Massilia litorea: one gene and its partner. The main gene of each other region encodes a partner of the protein of the gene in region 2 in a complex. Links are inferred from orthologs where the notes say so. Each region holds a gene or a part of one and is shown on either strand. Other genes may lie near its edges. The genes, in order: cheY and fliM.

Region 1 (3,248 bases), 600 kb from region 2 along the record:
CCTGGCGGATCGACTGCACCTCCCGCCCTGCCCCGAAGCCGGCCGAATTGATGTTGCGCAGCAGTTTATAGGTCAGCGCCGGGTCGCGTTTCAGCACGCTTTCCAGCTTGGGGATGTCGTCGTTGTTCTGCACCATCTGCATCAGCTGCAGGATGATGGTCTGGGTGGGATTCAGGCCCTTCACCGGGTTGCCGGGACGCGGGGTCAGGTGCAGCTTGCCGACGAAGGCGTCCAGACCGAGCGCGGCACAGGCGTCGTAGTCGATCCAGTTGGTGACCGGACGGCCGACCATGCGCAGCGCCGCTTGTTTTGCAGCCGCATAGCTGCGCGCCTGGGCGGCGACGTCGATGCCCGAGAAGCGCATCTCGACGTGCGAGGCGTAAGGCGCGAGCGCCGGGGTCAGGTGCTTGACGTCGAGGCCGCGGATCGAGATGCCGACGCCGCCGGCGCGCAATCCCTGCACGGCGGCGCGGGTGCTCGGATCCATCAGGTAGCGCGCCTGCAGGCTCAGCACGGTGCGCTCGGGCGGCAGCGAGAATAACGCGTCGGTGGACAGCATGGCCGGGACGGCGTCGAGGAAGAGCTGCTTGTCGCGCAGCAGCCAGCCGTGCTCATCGTCGTTCACGTGTTCGGCCACGAAAGCGACCAGCTGCTCGAGCTCGGCATCCTGCACTGCCTGGCCGCCCTGCTGCCACAGTAATTCGTAGCCGATGACGCGCTGCGCGGGATCGAGCAGCGGTTCGCGAACAATATAGTTGGTGTGATGCATGAAGTGACCGCGGCCGAACAAAGGCGAACAATGGCGGCCTGGGCCGCCAGCGACGCCGGGTGAAACTTAGAAGCCCAGGCTGTCGAGCAGGTCGTCGACCTGGCCCTGGTTCGCGACCACCTCGACGTTGCCCTCGGGCTTGATCTGCGGGCCATTCAGCAGGCCGTTGTCGAGTTCGCGCCTGATCTCGCTCGGGGCGAAATCGACGAGCACCTGCACCAGCTGCTTCTCCAGGTCCTGGGCGATCGAGGTGATCTTGCCGATCACCTGGCCGGTCAGGTCCTGGAAGTCCTGCGCCAGCATGATGTTCATCAGCTCGGCACGGGTGGCGGTCGCGGCACGTTCGTTCTCGGCCATGACCGCGATGCTGCGCTCGGCCAGCGCGCGCCAGTCCGTTTCGCCGGCACTGCCCTTGTCGAGCAAGGCCTGCCAGGCGCTGCGCAACTCGGCGCTACGGCTTTCCACCGCGTCCTGCAGGGGACCAGCCGCATCGGTAGCGTCGAGCACGCGCTTGGCGGCTTGCTCCGACAGGCGGGCAACATAATCGAGCCGGTCGCGGGCATCCGGGATATCGCTTGCCGCTTTTTCGACCAGCTTGTCCAGGCCGAGGCCGCGCAGGCTGTCGTGCAGCGCGCGCGTCATGTGGCCGACCCGGATCAGGACTTCATCGTTTGCAACACCATCCAATGCAACTCCGGCGATCGGCTCGAGCATGATCAGGCCTTTTCCATTTTCTCGAAGATCTTGTTCAGTTTCTCGTCGAGCGTGGCGGCGGTGAATGGCTTCACCACATAGCCGCTTGCGCCGGCCTGGGCCGCCGCGATGATGTTTTCTTTCTTCGCTTCCGCGGTCACCATCAGCACCGGCAGCTTGGCCAGGGCGGGATCGGCACGGATGTTTTGCAGCATGGTCAGACCGTCCATGTTGGGCATGTTCCAGTCGGACACCACGAAGTCGAATTGTTCGCTGCGCAGCTTGGCCAGCGCCATGACGCCGTCTTCCGCTTCGTCGACGTTGGCGTAGCCCAGTTCCTTCAACAAGTTCCGGACGATGCGGCGCATCGTCGAGAAATCGTCAACCACCAGGAAACGCATCTTTGGATCAGCCATGAATTACTCCGTTGTTTCTTTTACTGAGGTTAGTGTGGCTTGAGTCGCTGCAACAAGCAAGGCTCAAGAATAGCATTTTTGTTGCCGTACGGCGATAAAACCGAGAGGAAAAGCTGCGATTCGGCGCGATCCGGATCAAACGCGCAACGCTCTTCCGCCGTGCGCCGCCAGGTGGCCGAGCACCAGTCCGGGCAAGGCCGTCAGCGGCGCCACTTCGTGGGCGGCGCCGATCGCAATCGCCTCGCGCGGCATGCCGAAGACGACGCACGAGGCTTCGTCCTGGGCGAAATTCTGGGCGCCGGCGTTTTTCATCTCCAGCATACCAGCAGCACCGTCCTTGCCCATGCCCGTCAGGATCACGCCCACCGCATTTTTACCGGCGGCCGATGCAGCCGAGCGGAACAGCACGTCCACCGACGGCCGGTGGCGATTCACCGGATCGGTCTGCTCGATCCTGGTCATGTAGTTGGCGCCCGAGCGCGCGAGAAGCAGGTGCGAATGCCCCGGCGCAATATAGGCGTGGCCGGGCAGCACGCGTTCGTTGCCGGCGGCCTCGCACACGGTGATCTTGCACAGCGAATCGAGACGGCGCGCGAACGAGGTCGTGAACCCTTCCGGCATGTGCTGGGCGATCAGGATGCCGGGGCAGTCCGACGGCATCTGCATCAGGAATTCGCGGATCGCTTCCGTGCCGCCGGTCGAGGCGCCGATGATGATCAGCTTTTCCGACGAGGTCAGCGGGCTGCGCAGCTGCGGCAGCGCCGTGGTGGCAACCGGGCTGGCCACCGTGCGCTTGACGCGGGCGCGCGCCGCGGCGCGGATTTTATCGGTGATCAGTTCGGTGTACTCGCGCATGCCGCTGCCGATCGAGATCTTCGGCTTGGTGACGAAGTCGACCGCGCCGAGTTCCAGCGCGCGCATCGTGATCTCCGAGCCGCGTTCGGTCAGCGAGGACACCATCAGCACCGGCATCGGGCGCAGGCGCATCAGCTTTTCGAGGAAGTCGAGGCCGTCCATCTTCGGCATCTCGACGTCGAGCGTGAGCACGTCCGGATTGTGTTTCTTGATCAGTTCGCGCGCGACGAGCGGATCGGGCGCGGTGGCCACGACTTCCATGTCGGCTTGCGAGTTGACGATCTCGCTCATGACACTGCGGATCAGGGCCGAGTCGTCGACGATGAGGACCTTGGTTTTCATTGTTGTTTCCTTCGCAGGTCGGGGCAAGATCAGAACAGGTCGATTTCGCCGCCGACGGGCTCCACCTTGAGGCGCTTGGCGTAGTCGAGTTCGCGCCTGGCGACCGTATCGTTCTGGGTTTGCATGAGTTTCTTGACCAATACCTTCCCTGTCCTGGGGAAGAAATACACCTT
Region 2 (3,294 bases):
CATCGTGGCCAGCGCATTCACGCGGCCGGGCGAGGCACCCACCACGATCCACTGGTCGCCCACTTCGACGACCATGATCCGTTCGCGCCCGCCGATATTCAGGGCGCCGACCATGCGCAGGTTGGCCGAATTGCCGGCCATGCGCGGGGCATAGCGCTTGGCGGCCCAGGCCAGGCCGGCCAGCAGGGCCAGCACCAGCACCAGGGCGAGGATGGTTTGCAGCAGGCTGCCTGCGGAGGGGCCGGGCGTCGCCTGCGGCAGCGTGACCGGATTGGCGGGAACGGCGGGAATGGCGGCAGGGGCAGCGGGCATGGTGGCCGCGCCGGGCGCCGGCGTCGGCGTCGTAGCGAGGACGGTCGGGACTTCACCGACGGTGGTGGCTGGTTCGGCGGCAGGCGTGGCCGGCGCAGTTGTCGGCGCCGTTGCGGGAGCAGTTGCGGGAGCAGTCGCAGGCGCAGCCGCCGGCTGGGCCGTGGCGGCCAGCGGCATCAGGAAGGATGCCGCCAGCAACGCGCTCGCGCCGCCCCTGCGCAGGCAGGTCGATAACCGGGCAGGCGCGATCGCCTGGCCAATGGTGTCGTACTGGATTGCGGGAGGGCAGGCGGGGGCGCGCGTCGACATCATTTATTCAATTTTCTGATCCGTTCCGAAGGCGTGATGATATCAGTCAGGCGGATACCGAACTTGTCGTTCACGACCACCACCTCGCCCTGGGCGATCAGGCAGCCGTTGACCAGCACGTCCATCGGCTCGCCGGCCAGGCCATCGAGCTCGACGACCGAGCCCTGCGCCAGCTGCAGCAGGTTTTTAATGGCGATCTTGGTGCGGCCCAGTTCCACGGTCAATTGCACCGGGATGTCGAGAATGAAATCGATGTCGTTCGGGGTATCCGGACGCACGTTCTTCGTGCCGAAGTCCTGGAACACGGCGGCGCTGGCGGTCTGCTGCTTCTGCAGCGCGGCGGCCTCGGCCGCGGCCTGCTCGGCAATCGCGGCGCCCCAGTCGTCGTCGAGGATCTGGTCGTCTTGGGTATCGGACATGGTGTTTCTCCTGAATTACTTGAAGCTGTCGCTGTTGGCCAGCAATTTCTCGACCTTCAGCGCGTACTGGCCGTTGAAGACGCCGTAAGAGCATTCCATCACCGGCACACCGTCGACGGTGGCCTGGATCGCTTCGGGAACGGTGATCGGGATCACGTCGCCGATTTTCATGTTGAGGATTTCGTCGAAGTTCGCCTTGCCGTGGCCGAGTTCGGCCACGAGTTCGACTTCGGCCACCTGGATCTGCTGCGTCATCAGGCGGATCCAGCGTTTATCGACTTCGAGCGCCTCGCCCTGCAGGCTCGAGGTCAGCGCATCGCGGATCGGCTCGATCATCGAATACGGCATGCAGAAGTGGATCTGGCCCGATACCGGACCGAGCTCGATCGTGAAAGTGGACGATACCACGACTTCGTTCGGCGTCGCGATGTTCGCGAACTGCGTGTTCATCTCGGAACGCACGTACTCGAACTCGATCGGATAGACCGGTTCCCACGACTTGGTATAGGCCTCGAACACGACGTCCAGGATGCGCATGATGATGCGCTGCTCGGTCTGGGTGAAGTCGCGGCCCTCGACGCGGGTATGGAAGCGGCCGTCGCCGCCGAACAGGTTGTCCACCAGCAGGAACACCAGGCCCGGATCGAAAACCATCAGCGCGGTGCCGCGCAGGGGCTTCATGTGGATCAGGTTCAGGTTGGTCGGGACCACCAGGTTGCGGATGAATTCGCTGTACTTCGAGACCCGCACCGAGCCCACCGAGACTTCGGCGCTGCGGCGCAGGAAGTTGAACAGGCCGATGCGCAGCAAGCGCGCGAAGCGCTCGTTGATGATCTCGAGCGTCGGCATACGGCCGCGCACGATCCGCTCCTGGGTCGCCAGGTTGTAGGTGCGGACTCCCGAGGTGTCTTCAGGCGCGGCAATGTCGTCCTGATCGCCGTTGACCCCTTTTAAGAGGGCATCGACTTCTTCCTGTGAGAGGAAATTATCGGCCATGTTATTTCTTTACTGAATGCTCATTGGATAATAAACGAGGTGAACAGCACGTCGGATACGTCCTGCTCGCTGCCGCCCTCATCGAACGGCACCTGGACCGCGGCCTTGATCTCGCCCGCGAGCTGCTGCTTGCCTTCCACCGTATTGATTTCCGAAGCTTTCTTGCCCGATAGCAGGAGCAGGACGCGGCTGCGCACCTTGGCCATGTGGTCCTTGAGCAGGGTGACCTGTTCCGGGCCCTCGACCTGCAGTGTAAACTGCACTTGCAGATATTGGTCGCCATTCTCGGGCTGCAGGTTCACCGTAAAGGCTTCGATCGGCACATATTCGGCTTTCGTGTGCTCCTTGTCCTTCTTTTTCTTCTTCTTGGCCGGCGCCTCTTCGGCATGGGCCTCGGCATCGCCGCTGCCGTGCAGGAAGAACCAGCCTGCGCCGGCGCCACCGCCCAGCACGAGCACACCCGCGATCGCCATGATCATGAGCTTCTTCTTCGAGCCTGCCGCCGGTGCTGCATCGGCCTTCGGGTCAGCCTTCATTTTCGGATTCGCTTTCAAGTTGCCTCTGGTGCCTGATAGGGGTTGCGTAATTATGTCATTATCGAGAAAAAGTGCGCGACGGCAAGCTTTGAAAAGAGGGGGGAAGGTGCATCATCTCAAGGTTTCTTCCGTCTTGTACCCTGGGCTCTCGAGCCCAGAGTGCTGCGTTCGCGTATATCGCGGCCCGAAGCGCACCCACAAAAAACGGCCGCACGCGGCGGCCGTAAACGGAATTCGTTGCTGCTTACGCGAAGGTATCGACCGCCCCCGCACCGCCGATTACGCGAGTACGTGGACGCGGCATGACGTCCGCCACATCGCTGTCGCCCCCGCCATTCCCGCCACGGCCGGGGCCCGAACCGCCAGTGCCCTGGCCTTCCTGGCCCTGGCGCCCCTCGGCGCCGGCATTCACGGTCGCGTTGCCGAGCGCAATGCCGCTCTCGCTCATCATTTCACGCAGGCGTGGCAGGGCATTCTCCAGGGCCTGGCGTACTTCCAGTTGCTGCGAGGAGAAGGTCACGCTGGCCAGGTCGTTGCTCACGTTCAGCACCACCTGCACGGGGCCGAGGTCCGGCGGATTGAGCTCCAGCGTCGCGCTCTGGTCTTCGCCGCCCACCATCCAGATCACTTTCTGGCCCACCTGGTTGTCCCAGGCCGGCGTGCCGACGCGTGCGCTGAGGCGGTCGGTCGGTGCGCTGGTGGCGGCTTGCGCAGTCTGCAGG

The links.
Region 1: the proteins of fliM (region 2) and cheY are in contact, whole or in part, in a crystal structure (PDB 1F4V), measured with the Escherichia coli proteins. The link is inferred for Massilia litorea from one-to-one orthologs.

Annotation. Positions count from the first base shown.
Region 1 is NZ_CP062941.1:3,080,093-3,083,340, reverse strand. Bases 183-3,112 are described here. They hold cheY (chemotaxis response regulator CheY), read right to left. Parts: upstream 1,879-3,112; coding sequence 1,486-1,878; downstream 183-1,485. Other genes in these bases: cheD (chemoreceptor glutamine deamidase CheD), read right to left, coding at 3,105-3,112; LPB04_RS13790 (protein-glutamate methylesterase/protein-glutamine glutaminase), read right to left, coding at 2,014-3,075; cheZ (protein phosphatase CheZ), read right to left, coding at 836-1,483; LPB04_RS13805 (EAL and HDOD domain-containing protein), read right to left, coding at 183-769. Outside these bases: more of LPB04_RS13805, read right to left, coding at 1-182; more of cheD, read right to left, coding at 3,113-3,248. UniProt on the Escherichia coli protein: Involved in the transmission of sensory signals from the chemoreceptors to the flagellar motors.
Region 2 is NZ_CP062941.1:2,485,114-2,488,407, forward strand. What follows is about bases 47-3,022. They hold fliM (flagellar motor switch protein FliM), read right to left. Parts: upstream 2,037-3,022; coding sequence 1,056-2,036; downstream 47-1,055. Other genes in these bases: fliO (flagellar biosynthetic protein FliO), read right to left, coding at 47-624; fliN (flagellar motor switch protein FliN), read right to left, coding at 621-1,040; fliL (flagellar basal body-associated protein FliL), read right to left, coding at 2,057-2,572; LPB04_RS11070 (flagellar hook-length control protein FliK), read right to left, coding at 2,817-3,022. In the rest of the region: more of fliO, read right to left, coding at 1-46; more of LPB04_RS11070, read right to left, coding at 3,023-3,294. UniProt on the Escherichia coli protein: FliM is one of three proteins (FliG, FliN, FliM) that forms the rotor-mounted switch complex (C ring), located at the base of the basal body.